Regions from separate parts of the Paenibacillus sp. J22FR83 genome, predicted to be linked through region 2. Evidence: riboswitches for the same ligand, from Rfam matches in the RefSeq annotation. Region 2 holds a riboswitch; the other holds the start of a gene.
The links. A riboswitch is a leader RNA that binds a small molecule or an ion and turns the genes downstream of it on or off. The one in region 2 is predicted to bind ZMP and ZTP.

Region 1 (10,038 bases), on a different contig from region 2:
ACAGCGGTAGCAAGTCCAATACGTCCCTCTTGTAAACCCACCCGATATACCCACGTCTCGATAACATCGGCCTTCTCTTGATTAAGGGGATTCAGCATAATGAAGATTTGATCAAAACCAACATCAAGGATGGCGCTAAGCCTTAAGACAAGCATAAGGATAATGACATTACGAATACCCGGTAGGGTAATATGCCATAGCTGACGGGACGCGGACGCGCCATCCATCGTCGCTGCTTCGTAAAGGCTTGGATCGATACCCGTGAGCGCTGCCAAGTAAATGATCGCTCCCCAGCCGACGGATTGCCATATGTCCGTTGTGACGATCAGCGTTCGGATCAGACCTGACTCCGTCAGGAAGGATATGCGGTCTAAGTGGAAAGTGGTCAACAACTGGTTAACCAGCCCTGTTCCAGGTGCGAGGAACGCCACCAGCAACCCATAAATAATGACCCAGGATAGAAAATGAGGCAGGTAGGTTAGGGTTTGAATGGTTCTCTTGAACCCCGTGGAAGTGACTGCATTGAGCATTAACGCTAGAATAATGGGTGCCGGAAATGAAAAAACGAGTTTGTAAAACGAAATCAGAATGGTGTTTCCAATAATTTGTTTGAAGTATACGCCATCGAAAAATAGCTGAAAGTTCTGCCAACCGACCCATGGGCTCTCCCAAAGTCCTTGAAGGATATTGTAGTTCTTAAATGCAGCGGCGATGTACACCATCGGCACATATTTGAATACCGCAAAGTACAGCAGGCCCGGAATTAATAGGGCATACATGACGCCGTATCTTCGCAGTAGGTTCATCGTTCGATGCATGGCTGCCTCTCCTTTCTCTCTGTTGTTATATCCCTATTGTAGCGCCGCGAAAGGGGCCATCCTTTTCATATCTTTGGCAGATGGTCTAAAATCTTCGGAAATACGAAAGCCGCCTCCTACTTGGGAAACGGCTTTAATGGCATCATTGATGTCTTCCTAATGGAATTCGAATGTTGTACGACCGGCTCCCTACTCGTTCAAGAACAGCACACAGCAGGACAACAGGGCTGCCACTATCGTCTAACAACAATTGTGGGCGTTCCAGTCGGAAGACGGACTGTGGTTCCTGATGCGCCCAATGAATGCGTAAATCGAAAGCCAGCATATGCCGCGAGGGTAACCATGAAATGCCGTCTGATGATTCAAATAGAGCTACAGAGCCGCGTTCTGATTGTGTAAAATAACCTTGAAAATCTTTCATCAAGGCATAATAGCTGTTGCCCTGACACCAAACGTAAGGATCCTCTACGGCCCAATCGTTGGTCGGATTTGATACCGTAGGGTCCGGCTGCTTGCGAAACGGACCGAGCGGATGATCGGCGAAGGCTATACCGGCATTAACTGCCCCGCCCTTTGGCGGAGGTCCTTCGCCTACACCTTTGTACATCATCAGGATTCGGCCGTCAGGAGTCTCGCACACCGTTGGGTTGCTCGTCAGGAGCCCATCCCACTCTCCTGGGGAGACATCAAGCACGGGCGATGCCCCTCGGGTCCATGGACCTGCGGGATGTTCAGCCACCGCAACGCCGATACGCTGATGGTTGCGGTATGCCCACCATGTTGCCTCATCGGCAGGCTGGTCGAGATCAAAATCAGGTCCATGCGTCCCCATGTAATACAGGTAATAACGATTACCATGACGCATAATGGCTGGATTGTGTGCCACATCCCTGTCCCAGCCCGCTGCGCGGTCTCTGTTGGTCCAAATTGTATCCACGTGGTGGAACGGACCCAAAGGATTGTCCGCAACAGCATAGGCAATTTCGGAATGCGTGACCCAAGCCTCAAAACCAGCGCTCTCCGGCCATCGCGAGTAGAACAAGTAATACCTCCCCTCCGCATCTCGTGTCATCGACCCACACCAAACATGCCATCCTGCTAGCTCGAACTTCGCCTCAACCGGCACAGGCCGAAGCATCTCCTGGAAATTCATGCACATCTCTCCTAGCCCTGTAAGGATTCACATTATACAGAATCAGTGTAAAGCGTCTGCTGGATGGAATGGTTTCATATTTTCGTAAGATGGTTTGAAGTTTTGGGATGTGTGTTTGGCAGATGCGAGGGTGGGGTGACGGTAAACTTACGAATTGGACAAATATGCTTTAAATAGATGGAGGAAAATTCAGCTAGTTTGCGGAACGCGGGGGTAGTACGGAGTGTTGGGTTGTTTCTTTCTCCCTTCGAAAAATTCAAAAATGCAAAAATACAACCTTTTCTACGAATTAAACGCTTAAATTGGTAAATGCGTGCATAAAGGCAACCTTTTTCACGAATTTCATGGAAATTCGCTGAAATTGCCCCAAATTGATGCCTATTTGCATCAATTTATGCTAACAAAGGGAGGAACCCCTTTGAAAAGTGCTCTTTTGCATTTTTGACATAGGGACGTAGGGGTAGAGGGCTTGAGCTGAAAAATTCTTAGGTAATCAACAACTTTACTCCATCGAGTCTTACTTTTGTTACCTCTGCCGCCTCGCTATAGTACTTCACATAGTCCACCACTCTTCTACTCTCACTTTTCTGCACACCCTTCTCTTATCCTCGATACTCGCCAATTACTCTCATCACGCCACTTTACTGTTCTTATTACACACTCTTATATCGGGAGAGAGTCGAACCAGGGGGCGTCTGTCGGGAGTGTTGGTCGGCATTCAGGTAGATAAATGGTGTTGGTGAGTAGCAGGTTACGGCGAGAGCGTTGCATATGGATATAGACTAGGTAGATGTAGCGGTATTGGGCAGAGAGAGCTTACTGGTAAAGAGAGTTAGATAGAAGTTGGAGGTTACTCGTTGCGGCAGTGGTTGGGGAACGTAGCAGGGGTGGCTTGCTTGAAAGTAATGGTTAGTAGAGGGCAGCCAAGTGCCGCATAAATAAAAGACCAGCTCCAATGAGCTGGCCCTCCCTAATAGCTATTAGTAAGTCAAACCTGGGTAAAGCGGGAATTGTGCCGTTAGATCGGACACCATGCCGCGAGCTTTCTCAAGCGTAGCTTCGTCTTTCGGGTTTTTCAACGTAAGCGCGATAACTTTCGCGATAGTCTTCATTGCTTCTTCGTCCATACCGCGGGAAGTAACAGCTGGTGTACCCAAACGGATACCACTTGTTACGAACGGGCTAGTTGGGTCGAAAGGAATTGCGTTTTTATTCGCTGTGATCCCGATTTCATCCAAAACGTGCTCTGCATCTTTACCAGAGATGTTCAGGTTGCGCAAGTCAACCAACATCAAGTGATTGTCCGTACCGCCGGAAACAAGGTTGATACCTTCAGCTGTAAGAGCAGTCGCCAATGCTTGTGCATTGTTGATGACATTTTGACCGTATACTTTGAAATCTGGTTGAAGAGCTTCACCGAAGGAAACAGCTTTCGCTGCGATCGTGTGCATCAAAGGTCCACCTTGGGATCCAGGGAATACCGCTTTATCAATCGCTGCAGCCCAAGCTTTCTTCGTAAGAATCATACCGCCGCGAGGTCCGCGAAGCGTTTTGTGTGTTGTTGTTGTTACGAAATGTGCGTGTGGCACTGGGTTCGGGTGCAAGCCAGCAGCAACTAGACCAGCGATATGCGCCATATCGACGAAGAACAATGCGCCTACATCGTTAGCGATAGATGCCAAAGCTTCGAAATCAATCGTACGCGGGTACGCACTTGCACCAGCAACTAACATGCGAGGCTTATGTTTAAAAGCTGCTTTACGAACATCGTCATAGTCGATGCGGAAGTCTTTTTCGCTTACGCCGTAAGCTACGAAGTTGTAAAGAATACCGGAAGCATTCACTGGGCTACCATGTGTTAAGTGACCGCCATGCGCAAGATTCATACCAAGAACCGTGTCGCCAGGGTTTAGAGCAGCTAGGTAAACAGCCATGTTCGCTTGTGCACCGGAATGCGGTTGAACGTTCGCATGTTCAGCACCGAAAAGTTCTTTCGCGCGGTCACGAGCGATGTCTTCCACGATATCTACGTACTCACAGCCACCATAGTATCTTTTGCCTGGGTAACCTTCAGCGTATTTGTTCGTCAAAACAGTGCCCATAGCCTCAAGAACAGCTTGGCTTACGATGTTTTCGGAAGCAATTAGCTCAATTTTGTCGCGTTGACGGCCTAGCTCAAGGTTCATCGCTTCTACGATTTTCGGATCTTGTTTGCTCAAAAAGTTAGTCATCTCATATTCCTCCTAAGGATAGTCGTTACAAATAAATTAGCAATCTGCATCAGGTGCAGCTTGTTGATAAAGTTGATCCGCTTGATCAGCGGAGTATACAGCTCTCGTACCCCCGATGAGCTTCGGCCTTGCGAATGCCATCGTGACATAAGCCTGGCCAATATGGCGAACCGGCGGCCTTACAGGAACAGCGACTCTGCGCAGATGCATCCCAATCAGCGTTGAGCCAATATCGATGCCCGCATGCGCCTGAATCGTTTCAACTACGACCGGCTTGGCGAAGTGTCTGTACGCATAGGAAGCCATCGCCCCCCCGGCCTTCGGCACGGGAATGACAGATACAGATTCAAGCTGCGGCGCATGCGCTAGCAACGCTTCTTCTACGATCAGCGCACGGTTCAAATGCTCGCAGCACTGATAAGCCGCAAACAGCCCAAACTCGCCGCAAATGCGCGCAACCGTCTCGAAAATCGGCTTCGCTGCGTTCAGCGTACCTGATGTTCCAATCCGATGCCCGAGAATTTCACTTGTGCTCGTACCGATCACCAAGATCTGGCCGGGACGCAAGCTTCCGACAGTAACCAACTCACGCAGATTCGCTTCCAGAGCTTCTGCGATAGGTTCATACATAGAGTCTGTCATTGTGCAACCTCATTTCTAGGGGTGAACCGTGAAACGATCTTCAATGCTCTGCACTTTGTTGATTCGATTCTTATGGCGGACACCTTCCGAAAACTCGGTTTCCAACCAGATTTTGACGATTTCTTCCGCAACGCCAGGTCCAACAACTCGCTCACCCATCGCTAGCACGTTCGTATCATTATGTTCACGCGTCGCTTTCGCGGAGAAGAGGTCGTGCACAAGTGCACAGCGGATCCCTGGAACTTTATTAGCTGCAATGGACATCCCAATGCCAGTTCCACAAAGCAGAATACCTTTATCTGCTTCGCCTGCAACGACTTTTTCACAAACTTGAAGTGCATAATCCGGATAATCGACGGAGTCGCCGCAGCTGCATCCGAAATCGATGACTTGATGACCTAATGATTCAATAAAAGGAATGATAACATCTTTCAAACGATAGCCTGCATGATCTGCACCTAAAGCAATTTTCATGAATAAAACGCTCCTTTTTGACTGTTCGAATTCGACCATCCTATTATATCCCAAAGCTCACCAAAAACGAAAAAAAGAGCGCACACGCTAAAAAACGCGCGTTGCTCTTGTGCCCAGGCGACCGGCCGTATAGCTCAATGCTCCATTGTGGTTACTCCCACTCGTCGCCAGTTACATTGAGTCTTGCTTGTTAGTTGTATTTTATCGCATTCCCAGCGTTGTGTAAAGCTCCTATTGGCCTACCCTAATTAAGTATCTAATGGAAAAAGCCAACGTCTGTGTGAATCACGGGATGCTAGCGTATTTTTTTCACCAATTTATCTAAGCTCCGACCAATCTCCTCGGCCGTATGCCGATAATCAGCTAATGACCCGCCGTAAGGATCTGAAATATCATAATCCGGAATCGTGTTTTCCAATGCATACAAGCGGCTTCTCTCTTCCACAGATACCGTCTGAGCTAGCGCCTGTTTGAGCTGAAGCTCTGTCGCAAGCTGCTCTCGCTCTTCAATCGCCTTGAGAATGCGAGCGTCGTCCTCTACATACTCTTTGAGCGTATGCGTCTTCTCAACCGCATAAGGAAATCGCCCGATAACTGAGCGTTTGTGCCCCGTTGTCATCGTTAAGATCACATCTGCCCACTCGACATCCGCAGCACCTATTGCTAGTGAACTAATAGACTCCTTGAAACCCGCTTCATCTAGAAGAGACTGACTGTTTCTCGATATCGGACCACCCGTCATCGCAGATACGCCTGCCGAACGAACCTCCGCCGCAAGCCCCTCTTGATGCACCCTCATACGCAGCAAACCTTCGGCTAACGGACTGCGGCACGTATTTCCTGTACAGACAAATAGAATTCGCAACATGAAATCCTCCTTGAAATGAACGGCTTATCACCATCCGTAATTACCCGTATTGTATCATAGTAAAAACTTGATCCCAAACCCTAATAGAATAAGCCCACCGAATGCTTCGCCATATTCCCCGACCCAACCACTGACCCGTCTTCCTAGCATTAGGCCTGCTATCGAAAGCAACCCGCCAAATAGACCGAAGATCAGCACGGTAAGCACAATGTCTGTAGCAAACATCCCTAGCGAAACGCCCACTGAGAATGAATCTATACTAACACTGAGGGCAAAAATAATAAGCCCCCATAACGTTCGATGATCGAAGGACGAAGCCTCTTCCCCGCGAATTGAGCTATAGACCATATGTGCGCCAAGCAAAATAAGCAAACATCCCCCTGCCGCTGTAGCGACATTACCTAGAAGGAGAGACACATATTGCCCCATGAACATCCCCATTAATGGCATTAGCACATGGAAGAGACCGATGACAATGCTGATTTTCAAAATATCGATCAGACGAATGCCCTTCATCCCTATGCCAATTCCCAATGAAAAAGCATCTAGGCCCAAAGCAACCGCCATTATTCCAATTGTCATGAGTTGCCCAACTTGTACACCAGATGCGACGAGCATAGCATGATCCCCCTTGTCCACGATTCTTTCTCAAGATATGCGGACAAACTGGGAATCATGCTAATTTAGAGGCGGATGCGTTCATGACCTGCTGCTTTGAGCAGTCGATTCATAATGGCGCTGCCAATCCCTGCATCAGATACACCTTCTGCAACAATATAGCTAATGCCTTTATGATCAAAAGTCCGCAGAGCGGCGTAAAGCTCTCGGGCTATCGTTTCTGGCTGTGATAAGGAGCCGCAGGCGACAACAAGATCTGCTTCATATCCGTTTATTCTTTCTTCAAAAGTGAGAATCCCCGTCGACTCTCCCCGTGCCTTCGCAGCATCGATATCGCGTTGAATCCATGCCGCGACTTCCCTGTAGTCGTCCCCTTGAACGATATGCATATAGCCTTTCGGCGCATAGTGTGTATACTTCATACCTGGCGCACGAGGCGTATCCGCAGCTGCAACCTCTGTCGGTTCAGCCACATGAATACGCATCTTTGGCAATACCCCCTGCAGCTGTTCCACTGTCACACCACCAGGGCGCAGCACATGTAATTCACCCTCAACAAGTTGAATAACGGTTGATTCTACACCGACACCTGTTGCGCCGCCGTCTACAATTCCACCGATTCGACCATCCAAATCCTCACGTACATGCGATGCCCATGTCGGGCTTGGTCTCCCTGAGCTATTCGCGCTTGGAGCTGCAATTGGAAGCCCAGTTTCTCGCAGCAACTGCAGGGCCACGGGATGATCAGGTATCCGGATACCGACCGTTTGCAGTCCCGCTGTTACGAACGGCGAAAGGCTACCTGCAAGAACAGGTAGCACAATCGTTAAAGGTCCCGGCCAGAAAGCCTTCATAAGCGCCTGATGATGTGCCGTGAGACGATCTGGCTGAACAAGGCCTGAGAGCTGCGTCGCATCTGCGATATGTACGATCAGAGGATTGTCGGAAGGTCTCCCTTTTGCAGCAAAAATCTTTCGTACGGCTTCGGTATTCGTCGCATCGGCACCAAGTCCATATACTGTTTCAGTCGGAAAAGCGACGGTTTCCCCTTGTCGTAAGAGACTTGCTGCCTCTGCTATAGCCTGAGCGGATTCTCTCTGTTCGCCTTGCTCCACATGCCAATAGGTTGTCACAATCACTCTCATCCTTACTTGTATGAAATAAAGTGTATCTATATCATCTATTACGATTAGCTAAACCACGAAAAGATCGCTTTGAACATTTCCCAGATAAAGAATTTTACTTTCGGTTGAGCTGACTCTTCGGCTGTAGAGATAGAAGCAGAAGCGGCTGCAACTTCAACTTTAGCATCTTTCTTTGCAACTTTCTCTGTGGAAGGAGCTTTATCCTTGCTAGTTTTAGCCTTATCTTCTTTAACCGGCTGTTTTTCTTTGCCATTCTCATCCGTCGTTTTGGCCACCACAACAGCTGCCGAAGCAACTGCTTCACCTGAGATAGAATCTACAAAGCATAACGGGGGAAATAAGACGCACCACCAATTTTGCCCTTCACCAGATCCGATAACAACACGCAAAGCTTCGTAATCTCCAGCTGGGTAGACGTCATTTCCGTACATTTTGGTTGGAAAAGGAACAATCCCTAGCTCTACTGTATGTGAATAGTTGTAGCCACGAGATGTAATCATCTCGCCAACAAGTTGATCGAATTCAGGCAAATGCGCATTCACGACTGCTCTAGCCTCGTCCAAGGAATGGGGTCCAACGACCCACTCCGCCATACGGGCAATAATCGCATCGCGAATCTCTCGTTTCAAAGCTTGATCCTGCGCAGAATCAGAGTTTGCTAGAATGCGCAAACGAATGGATTCCTCTGGTATAGTAGGCGAAATGACCGCCGCATTCGTACGATTGGATTCCCAACACATAATCATAAGTATAAGTGCAAAAACAATGAATGATAAGCTCTTTACTGAGTGGCGCTCCGTTCTCTTAACCATGGAGAGTAGCCCCTTTCCCAACTCTTATAATAATAACCAGTATGGACAAGAGTGGGTGGGGCTAAACCTATGAATCTATGATTTTTTTTAAAATGATAGAGTTGGTCCTCCGAGTGAAAAAAGAGAAAGCAGCCGATCGCAAGGAATCAGCTACTCGGGAGATTGGATCGCGATCACGTGGCGATCGATCCCCTGGAGATCCTGCACGAAGCGGATCTCCGTCCAATCCGCAGCGGCGCGCAGCAACGCCGCCACTGCTTCCGCCTGCCCGATGCCCACCTCGAACCCGACCACGGTCGGGATTCGCGGCAGCCGGCGCAGCTGCGAGATCATGCGGCGGTACAGGTCGAGTCCCTCGACACCGCCGAACAGAGCTGTGTGCGGCTCGAATAGCCGCACCTCGGGCATTAGCGCCGGCAGGTCGCCGTCCGGAATATATGGTGGGTTCGACACCACCATGTCCGGCGCGAGCCCGCGCTCGATATAAGGCTCGAGGAGGTCGCCCTCGAGCCACTCAATCCGCGCAGCCACTTCGTGGCGCTGCGCGTTCAACCGAGCCATCTCCAGCGCTGCCGCGGAGATGTCGCTGGCCGCCACGCGCCACGCATGGCGCGCGTGCGCCACAGTCACCGGGATGATGCCACTCCCGGTGCCCACATCCGCAAGGAGCGGAGCACCTTGCGGGAACAGACGCGAGCCCTCGTGGAGCATCGCCTCCACGAGCAGCTCGGTCTCCGGCCGCGGGATCAGCACGGCCGGGCCTACCTCAAACGGAAGGCCGAAGAAATCCTGCTCGCCGGTAATGTACTGCACCGGCTCGCCCGCGGCCTTCCTAGCAACCAGCTGGTCCCACGTAGCGACCAGCTCCAAGGGCATCTGTTCCTGCCACCAGCGGAACAGCAATTCCGTCCGACTGCAGCCGCCGAGCAGGTGCTGCAGCAGCAATTCCGTGCAAGACGATGCTTCTGCGACGCCTTGCTCCGCTAAAAAAGAAGAAGCCTTCACAAAGGCTTCTCTCACACTCATGTTAGCAGTCGTCATTACATCGCCTCTAGGGCATCGGATTGTGCAGCAATCGTTAACGCTGACACGATTTCCGCCATATCGCCGTTAAGAACCGTCTCTAAACGGTGAAGCGTCAAGCCGATACGGTGGTCGGTAATCCGGCTTTGCGGGAAGTTATAAGTTCGAATACGCTCTGAACGGTCGCCCGTTCCGACTTTGCTTTTACGCTCGCCGGCATATTTCGCTTCTTCTTCTTCACGCATTTTATCTGA
Region 2 (10,038 bases):
ATGGGTTTAGCAATTTCAGCAGAAACGTTACTTAAGAATTATTCTATCTCCTGATCAATGGTTTCTTTGGACTGCGCAAAAGACGTGCAAGAATTAATTGCAGGAAGCTTAAGCAGCTGAGCAAGTATACGTCCACAACCGAACATGGCATCATGGATCATATAATCAAATTGTTCATCCTTGATCTGTTCAAGCACGCTTGGGATCACAATATCTGCTGTTAGTAAAAGACCATTGACTCTTTCGAGTACATGATTTCTTCCACTTGAAATAAATGCTTTAATAAACTTTTGATCATCAATTGTCCGTACAGTTGCACCTGTCTTTTCAATGCGCTCCCTAAACGCTTCTATGCAAAAGTAGACGACCTCATCGCCACGGGCAACCAGCTCCTGCACAACGCCAATCGTCGGATTAATATGTCCTTCAGATCCAACATTTATCAATAAAACGCGCGCCATTTCTACATCTCCTTATGCTAGATGAACATTTCGCTCTTCATAACCGTTACTGCTTGGCCAGACATAAGTACTCTGTCATCCTGTAAGCTAATTTGTAGTAAACCGCCCCTTGCGGATGCCTGATACGCGAACATATCCGTTTTATTTAATTTTTCACCCCAATATGGTGCAAGTCCACAATGAGATGAGCCCGTTACAGGGTCTTCATTCACACCTACCACTGGGAAAAAGCATCTCGATACAAAGTCATATGCTTGCGAGCGGCTTGTCACATTAATCCCTCTTGTCTGAATCGTCTGCAACAAAGAGAAATCAGGACTTAGTCGCTTAACAATATCTTCCGATTCAACTTCAATGAAATAATCAAATCTATTTCGTCCTACAAATAACGGTTGAATATGGAGTTCATCCATTAATTCTGACGGATACTCACACGCAATCACTGGTTCTGACGGAAAATTAAGTTGAATCCAAGAATCACGTTTTATTGCCGTTAAAAGTCCACTTCTAGTATAGAAACTTGCTTGTTGGTTCAAAGGTAAGTTCCCTGTTTCCCACAGCATGTGCGCGCTTGCCAATGTGGCATGTCCACACAAATCCACTTCAGAACTCGGTGTGAACCATCGAAGCGAATATCCGTCTTGCTGAGGAAACATAAAAGCTGTTTCTGACAGATTCATTTCCGAAGCAATTCGCTGCATCAACGCTTCATCAAGCGGTTCTGAAGTTAAACAAACAGCAGCAGGATTTCCATTGAATATTTGATCCGTGAAAGCATCAACAACATAGATCGTTAAACTCAACATAATCCCCTCTATTTCTATTATATATTCTATAAATATGGTCTACAATTCGGTTAACCGCTGCTCGGCAAAGCCCATCCGACACATCGAATACTGAAAACTCGATTGCTGTATTTTATCCGATAAATCCCACAAATTTGCTAGGACCCGGACTTCGATATTCCTTTTAAAAAGCTCACCGAATAGATCCTTTATTTCAAATTGTCGGATCGGAACTTGGGATTGCTCACTTACATAGTAACCCGCTCCAAGATCACGCTCATAGAATTTCGTTGAATCGAATTCATACACGTACAAGGTTGTATTCTTCATAATTTCAAACCATTTATGCTCAATCGCTACGACATGTTGCATGGTATTGGAAGACAAATAGTGCTTCCGATCTTCTTCCGTGGTTGCCTCATTCGCATAATAAGTAACTCTCGGACAATTCCGAGGCGTTAAGAAATTGGGAAAACATTTCTCATTTATCGCCCATACTAACCCGACGGTTGGATCCAGATCTTTTCTTGAAGGAAGTCTAGGATTGAAAATCGAAATATCTTTTTCTTCACTCACGTGAAATAATTTCATCGTACTCCCCCTTCTTGACCTGAGTTAAGCAAACTTCTCTGCCGCATCAACCGTATGTTTCAACAAGGTAGCTATCGTGACCGGACCGACTCCTGCAGGAACAGGGGTAATCGCGGATGCTCTATCCTTACATGCCTCATAATCAACATCCCCTATGTTGCCTGCGTTATACCCCGCATCCAACACGGCGGCTCCTGGTTTAATCCAATCCCCTTGCACAAAGTTCGGTTTCCCTACGGCCGCTACTACTATGTCCGCTAATCGCACCATCGCTGCCAAATCCACAGTCTTCGAATGACACATGGTTACGGTCGCATTCCGATGGAGCAACATCATGGATACGGGTTTGCCAAGAATCGGGCTTCTACCAATGACAACAGCATGTTTGCCTTCCACTGCAATCTGATAATAGTCCATAATGGCTAGAATCGCCGCTGGCGTACAAGAAGGGAATCTGGCAAAGCCGAAGGCGTTTTGAGCAAATCCAAGTGTCGTGACGCCATCTACATCTTTTTCGATGCCAATCGCTTCAAATGCAGCTCGCTCATCAATATGATGAGGCACAGGATGCTGTAACAGTATTCCATGGACACTTGGGTCCACATTCAGTTTCTGGATTTCAGCAATCAAATCTTCAGTCGAGATATGCTCAGGAAGTTCAATTCGGATCGACTTGATACCCAATCGTTTACAAGCATTCCCTTTCATTTTGACATAAGTCGCTGAAGACGGATCACCACCGACCAAAATCGTAGCCAAACAAGGAACGATCCCCTTCTCGGCAAGTACATCAATTCTACTTTTCAACGCCTCTTTCATGTCTGTTGCCACTCGATTACCATCCAAGATTACGGTTTCCGCGGTCATCTTATCATCCCTCTCAAGTTTGGATCAAACATAAAGAGGTAAGGGGATTTCCCCTTACCTCTTGCCCAGGCGTACGGCAGTTATCGATGTGCTCCCTCATGGTTCCCCATGTTCCGCCAGTCACACAACGTTTATTCGTCCTTCTATTTTAACAATGAATGTCATGTTTTTCAATTCTTTTGCATGAAAATCGCTACAAGGAAGCAGGAGACATAAAAAATGAATACCACAAATTCGTCATGAAAACATCAAGGACTACGAAATAGAACATTTCAAGTCCAACATTTCGTTCAGACAAACCTTTTCTCCATAGACGGGTTATGAAATAGGAAATTCCAGCAAACAGAAGAAGTAACACCAAGCTCAACCACACCGATTGAATGAAATCCGGCATGACCTGCAGGGCTATCGGTTTACGATAATCACCAATAAATAGTGCTTTGACAATGAGATACATCGCCATGGCTATTCCAAAGTGCCGCACCGCATGCTCGTCATAATGATATTGCCAGAATACACTAATCACGATGAGATATAGTCCAGGCAACAAAATCCATTTCAAGCTAATAAGGGCAGTGAGTACGCCAATTCCCCAAAACAGCGGTAAATTTCCCGCTGCCTGTTGCACATCCTCTGCTCGGAGGCTGTTCATTCGCTCTTGATATGATATCTGATCGGTGGCGTAGTTGACACGAAACGTCTCTGTGTTCACAGCATCCAACCATACAACATATGTATTCCCCTTAAACGAGGCATATGTCGGATAGACGGCAAAACCACCGAATTGGCTGACTCTTGCGGCATGTAACATCTTACCATCCATAAAATCTACCTTGTACACCTCTTGACTCGTTTGACGCCGATTTTTCTCATAGACCGATGAAACCACAAGTGTTACTTCGTTAGAAGTCATCTTCATAAACGATGGATGCAAGATCGTATCAGAATCGATTCCTTTCTTAATAGGGAGGTTAAGCACCTCATCTTGCAACATAGTTGGCTGATTCTCAGGGAAAGTGATCGTATGTAAGATGCTTTTGCCTGATTTACGTGAGCTTGTCGTATATGCGGTAATTAATGTAGAACCATCTCTAGCTAGGACTATTTCATCCAAACTACTCGTTGCCTGATCTAAATCCTTCAGCTTTAATTGCAATTGCGGCATCCAGGTTGATTGTGCAAGCTTCGCGTAGTGAAAAGATTCATTGCCATCTTGACTGATTGCGTAAACAAGAGACAAGCTGCTGCCCGACGCATCCCATACACCTTGTAGTTGTTTGACATTCCCGAGATCAAGTTTCGTCCAAGTCATCTTGACGTTCGGAAGGAATTCACCGACATACAACGTTGATTCATTGTAAGCCAGCAGAACTTTCTCAGCATGGGGTCCTACAACAGTTTGCACATGATCGATTTCATTCGCAATGAGTATGGTCTTCGGACTCCATGACCCATTCTTCCACTCACTTGCGTATAATTGATTGCCGTCCCCAATCCATAGGATATGATCCTTATCTATCATTCTATAGCCTTGGAAAACACCCGTATCAGGTAAGGGTCTAGTCTCTGCACGGTTGCGCCCCTCTTCATCAAGGGCATTGAATGCAATTGCTTTTCCCGCTAGATATGTGAATCCGCCTTCCTCAATCACTTGTACGGGCTCACCATAGGTTGCTAACTCAGGTAGTTCTGTTGCGCGGCCGAATGGTTCTGGATAGGGCTTGACATTTTCATTGGCCAACATGAATGACTGAATGACTCCGATAACGACGATGATTGCTAGAAAAGGTACATAGGTAAGCAGCTTCCATCTTGCTTTGTTCAATAGATAATTCCTCCTACCATTTTTTAGAAAATAGTAAACACATTAATTATCCCTCGTTCAATAAATATACATGCCAATAATAGCATTTATTCCGCTATGCTTCACTACCTAAATTAGAGCGATGCCATCATTTGCATCATGGATCGCTCTTTCATTATAATCAACACAAGTTCTCAATCCTCTATTTGAAAAATAGAATCCACAATAATTGGCAAGTTATCTCGAAGTGATACAGCTCCGAAAACCGATCGCGCAGACTTCCCCTTTTCGCCAAACACATCCAACATCAGATCAGAACATCCATTGAGCACCACATGATGCTCTTCAAATTCTGGAATGGCATTCACGAACCCCTGTAGTTTGACGACTTGTTTAACAAACTCCAGAGAACCTAATGCAGATTGCACAACAGCAAGAATTTCAATCCCCGTTAACCTTGCAAAGTGGTATCCTTCTTGTGTTGTATATTCCTTCCCCAATTTACCTTTTGGACTGCCAGACGGACCCTTGCCTGATACAAACAAAAATCCATTCGCTTTCACATAATTCGTATATTGGGCTGCTGGTTGACTTGCCATAGGCAGTATAATGCCAAGTGTTTCTAATCTTTGAGCAATCGCGTGTTTCATCATAGATAGATCGATCCTCCCACATGTATCTATTCTTCGTTGGACCTCTTACTTTACACTTCTTAATCCAATCACAGTTTAGAAAAAAGCCACCTCACGGCGGCTAAATAAAACTTATTGAAGCTAGCAAGAAATGACTTGTTCACGTCTGGGTCCGACAGAAACCGTTGATATCTTCACGCCAATAGCGGCTTCAACGAATTGAATGTAAGTCTTTGCTGCTTCTGGAAGTTCCTCCAAGCATGTTATCTGTGAGATATCACATTTCCAACCTGGCAATTGTGACAACACAGGCTTAGCCGAATCCAATAGCGCATTGACTGGGAATCGATCAACAACTGTGCCATCTGCTAATTCGTAGCCAACACAGACTGGAATTTCATCCAGGTAACCTAATACATCCAAATTGGTTAGCACGACACTTGTCGCCCCCTGGATCATGCAGCCATACTTCGTTGCAACCGCATCGAACCATCCCATGCGTCTAGGACGCTTCGTATTCACGCCGTATTCGCCAGCATCCCCGCCGCGACGACGTAATTCCTCCGCCTCATTCCCTGCTATTTCCGTGACAAACGGTCCCGCCCCTACGCAACTCGAGTAGGCTTTTACTACAGCAAACACCTCTGAGATCGATCTAGCGGGCAGCCCTGCCCCAACAGAGGCAAAACCAGCAAGCGTCGAAGACGATGTTGAATAGGGATAAATCCCATGGTCCGGGTCCCGTAGAGCACCAAGTTGCCCTTCCACTACGATAAGCTCTCCCTTGGCATCGGCATTTTGAAGCAGTGTCGTTGTGTCATACACATAGGGAGCTATGCGTTCGGCTTGATTCAACAGCTGTCTCAATAGTTCATCAAGCTCGATAGGCTCACGCCCATACAGATGTTCGAGTAAGACATTTTTCGCAGTGAGTAGATGCGCAAGTCGCTCCTTCAACCGAGATTCATCAAATAAATCAGACACCTGAATGCCAAGTTTAGCATATTTGTCTGCATAAAACGGCGCAATCCCTCGCTTAGTTGAACCATAACTACGCGATCCAAGTCGCTCTTCTTCGAGTTCGTCGAATAGGCGATGTACGGACAAAACAACTTGCGAGCGCTCAGAGATAAATAATTTAGGCTTAGGCACACCTCTAGCTGCAAGTTCCTCTAATTCACCTAACAAGATATCGATATCGAGTGCCGTTCCGGGCCCTATGACATTTGTAACATGATCATAAAACACACCGGATGGCAACATTCGCAGTGCAAATTTACCGTAGTCATTTATAATGGTATGCCCTGCATTACTTCCTCCTTGATAGCGAACAACATAGGAAGATTGTGCCGCTAGCACATCCGTCATCTTCCCTTTACCTTCATCTCCCCAATTCGCACCAACAATCGCCGTTACCGCCAAATTTAACGCCTCCTACACTTGTTTTGCCTGACATAGCTTATTATAATTGCCATAATGACATTAGAATAATTGATATAAATAATATCAGGTATAAAGTGAGGTAATGATAATGGATGTTAATCTGGAATGGTACCGCGTCTTTTACTGGACAGCGCATACGGGAAGTTTATCGAGGGCGGCTGACGTGCTTCATATAACTCAACCCGCGGTAAGTCATACCATTAAGCAATTGGAAGCCGCGCTCGCTGGTCAACTCTTTTTTCGGACGGCCAAAGGAGTCACGCTCACAGTGGAAGGTGAAGTGTTATTTCGGTACATCGAGCAGGCATTACAGTTTATGAAAATTGGTGAAAAAGCCATCGCTGACATGCATAGCTTACAAAGCGGGGAGATTAATATTGGGGCAAGTGATACGTTGTGCAAGTATTATCTCCTGCCCTATCTCGAAGCTTTCCATGAGCAATACCCAGGCGTGCGAATCCGTGTTACCAACCGGACAACACCTGAAACCATAACGCTTCTCAAGGAGGGTAAAATCGATTTCGGCATCGTCTCTCTCCCCGCTTCGGACAAACAAATTGACTTTCGCGAAAGTACCGCAATTCAAGACTGCCTAGTCGGCGGGAAGGCCTATGCTCATCTGGCAGGAAGTCCGTTATTCCTCCAAGATTTACACCATTATCCCCTTTTATTATTGGAAAAAGGGGCAAGCACGCGGCGTTTTATCGACGACTTCGCCACCTCCGAAGGCGTAATCCTCACACCTGAATTCGAGCTAGGCAGCATCGATCTCCTTATTCAGTTCGCCAAACGAGGCTTCGGCCTCGCTTTTGTCATCGGTGACTATGTAGCCGAGGAACTTGCCGGTGGCGATCTAATCGAAATTCCACTAGCTTCTCCACCCCCCGCGCGTCAAATCGGAATTGCTACACTTCGTGGAGTTCCTCTATCGGCGGCATCGAAATCTTTCCTGGAGATGTTGCCTTGATCGCTTGAGATAGTCGATTTTTTCGACTATCTGGGGCGTCAGGGGCACATTTGGCCTTGGGATAGTCGATTTTTTCGACTATCTGTGGCCTCGAAGGCGCATTTGGCCTTGAGATAGTCGATTTTTTCGACTATCTGGGGTCTCGAGAGCGCCTTCTCTATCGAGATAATCGATTTTTTCGACTTACGTGAGCCAAACTCGTGCTCTCGCCCTCCCTAAGTCTTTTTTTTGACTATCTAGGGCCATAGGGGCGCCTGGAATCGCGAGATAGTCGAATTTTTCATCTATCTAAGACCTAATGATATGAGTATAAGAAAAGTGAATTTCTTGTTCACAAAAAAACTCTCCTTCTCTTCCAAGTAAGTTAAGAATAGCTGCTTAGCCACTCAAATCTTATTTGATTAGAAAAGGAGAATTCAAACAAACACAACCAATTTCCTATTAAGGAGCTAATACCTGAACATTATCCAAATAGAAACTGCCACTATGACCCGTGCCAATACCAAAACTGATTGTTCTTATATGCGTCACTGGATTGCGGAAGTTGGCGTCAGTAACGAGTCTGATCCCATCCACATATAGATCAAATAGATCCGAATTCGTATCCATTACGATCTGCATCTCATACCAAGTTCCTGCGGTAAATGCCTGAACGGCAGTTAAGGTTGAGCCGTTGTACGTTTTGATATAACCGCCATCGAATCCAACTGAAACGGCTTGAACACCTGAACTATCTACCACGTATGGCGCCATTTTCCACGCTGAGGTTTGTTCGGCACGAATGTTAGCTTTGACTGTTAGAACTCCGCTCAATGAAGCGGCCAGCGTTTTATTTGCCATCGATGAGGTGGTTGAAACAGCTTTCGTGATCAACACACTTTTGTCCGTTGATGATGGGATTTCAGCGGTTGTTACAGAACCGTCCCCATTCGTAATCGACCATCCCGTAGGTGCACTCCCTGACGTCTCTCCATTAAAATTAGCATCCAAACTTACCAGCATCGGTTCCACATAATTCACTGCTGTTCCAACTTGATTAATGACCGAAACATCCTGCGTACTATTATTCACCCATTGATTGTTCATCGCACCAATCCCTGTTTGTTCATAAGTCAAAGATGCACCTGTGGTTGTCTGAATCGAAGCAAGGACATTATGTTGTACGGTAATAAACTCACTATAGTTATCCAGATACAAGCCTGCGACGGGGGAGCTCATGGCGTAACTGCTTTTGGCTATATCATGCACATAGTTTTCTAAAACATAAGTACCTGGCTGCCGCCCTAGCAAATAGATAGCCCCTCCATCGTCATGAGCCTGCATCACATGGTGAATATCGTTGTATTGAATGCGATTATTTGCCATTCCGGTGGAACAATTACATCCGCCTTGCCCACCTACTTGAATGCCCATATAAGGGGTATATGAAATCTCATTATGCTCGATGACGACGCCATTCACAAAATAGCCAACAATCCCAATACCGTTCGTATATTGTTGTCCGACACGTGCAATCGTGTTGTTCCCAATTAGTACGCGTTCAGTGAGATCGTATCTACTTGCGTTTTTTGGTGACTTCAACTCAATGCCATTGGCGGCAACATCTTCAATTGTGTTTCCAACGATTTGACTATCTTTTAAACCGTTACCCAGCTTAAGTGCAGTACCGCCTATATGACGAAAAGTATTATTGATTATGCTTAATTCATAAGCATATGTTACCTGCAAAGCACCTGGAACAACAGGTCCGCTTAATGGATTAGCGCCTTGCGTCATGACGACTCCGTTCGAGCTTGGACTTTTCCAGCCTGTATAGGTGAAGTTCAGTCCACTCACGGTTAGATGATGAATAGGCGCTGCTGCCGTTCCGACAACATTCATTAAGACATCTGACACAGGGATGCTCACTGAGATGGTTGACATATTTTGCCCACTTAATGGTTTGTAGTATAAAGTGTCCGTACCCGTTTGCAGGTACCACTCGCCAGGCGCATCCAGAAATTCATAGGCATTTTCAAAATAGTAGGCATTCGACGCATAATTAGAAGCTGATTTATCGAAGGCATGATCCTGGTCAGGAGAAAGGAATCGAACATAGGCATAATTCGCATCTGAAGTGAAAGAGGATAGCCGTAATCGGTTATGGTACCAATGAGGCTGAACGACCATTTCGACTTGATTAAAATCAGCCCAGTTGCTAATTTCTGTTAGATTGATTTTGTACTGCTTATTCGTAATATCTCCGCTTATGGTATCGTTGTACGATGCGAAAGTGTCTGAATTCGTTACATTAGGTATTCTAGCTTTAGTCGCTGGGGCATCATTCATGTACAATTGTCGAAATTCTGCAGTAACCCCTGTTTTCTTATAAATGTTAGCTGCCACATCATGTAGAGTCCATCCACCAGCCAGTGATTGAGCACCCGAAAGGACTGGAACTTCACTATTATACTTGGCCCAAATTACTCGGTATGAATTCGATCCGGAA

Region 1: it holds a riboswitch for ZMP and ZTP, as region 2 does, so the genes downstream of both, rpiB (ribose 5-phosphate isomerase B) here and AC58PV_RS09800 (bifunctional 5,10-methylenetetrahydrofolate dehydrogenase/5,10-methenyltetrahydrofolate cyclohydrolase) in region 2, are expected to answer to the same signal.

Annotation. Positions count from the first base shown of each region.
Region 1 covers NZ_JCAUAM010000017.1:128,284-138,321, forward strand. Annotated here, with positions in the region: gene AC58PV_RS27350 (ABC transporter permease) at 1-818, opposite strand, end outside; gene AC58PV_RS27355 (glycoside hydrolase family protein) at 961-1,971, opposite strand; gene glyA (serine hydroxymethyltransferase) at 2,952-4,202, opposite strand; gene AC58PV_RS27365 (TIGR01440 family protein) at 4,239-4,844, opposite strand; gene rpiB (ribose 5-phosphate isomerase B) at 4,860-5,318, opposite strand; ZMP/ZTP riboswitch at 5,423-5,503, opposite strand; gene AC58PV_RS27375 (low molecular weight protein arginine phosphatase) at 5,614-6,186, opposite strand; gene AC58PV_RS27380 (manganese efflux pump MntP) at 6,241-6,804, opposite strand; gene AC58PV_RS27385 (L-threonylcarbamoyladenylate synthase) at 6,870-7,949, opposite strand; gene spoIIR (stage II sporulation protein R) at 7,994-8,761, opposite strand; gene prmC (peptide chain release factor N(5)-glutamine methyltransferase) at 8,912-9,802, opposite strand; gene prfA (peptide chain release factor 1) at 9,802-10,038, opposite strand, start outside.
Region 2 covers NZ_JCAUAM010000004.1:281,695-291,732, reverse strand. Annotated here, with positions in the region: partial or broken gene AC58PV_RS09815 (macrolide family glycosyltransferase) at 1-461, opposite strand, end outside; gene AC58PV_RS09810 (PhzF family phenazine biosynthesis protein) at 479-1,267, opposite strand; gene AC58PV_RS09805 (DUF6886 family protein) at 1,307-1,837, opposite strand; gene AC58PV_RS09800 (bifunctional 5,10-methylenetetrahydrofolate dehydrogenase/5,10-methenyltetrahydrofolate cyclohydrolase) at 1,862-2,704, opposite strand; ZMP/ZTP riboswitch at 2,761-2,838, opposite strand; gene AC58PV_RS09795 (hypothetical protein) at 2,898-4,529, opposite strand; gene AC58PV_RS09790 (RidA family protein) at 4,703-5,158, opposite strand; gene AC58PV_RS09785 (adenylosuccinate synthase) at 5,282-6,562, opposite strand; gene AC58PV_RS09780 (LysR family transcriptional regulator) at 6,672-7,550, shown strand; gene AC58PV_RS09775 (right-handed parallel beta-helix repeat-containing protein) at 7,992-10,038, opposite strand, start outside.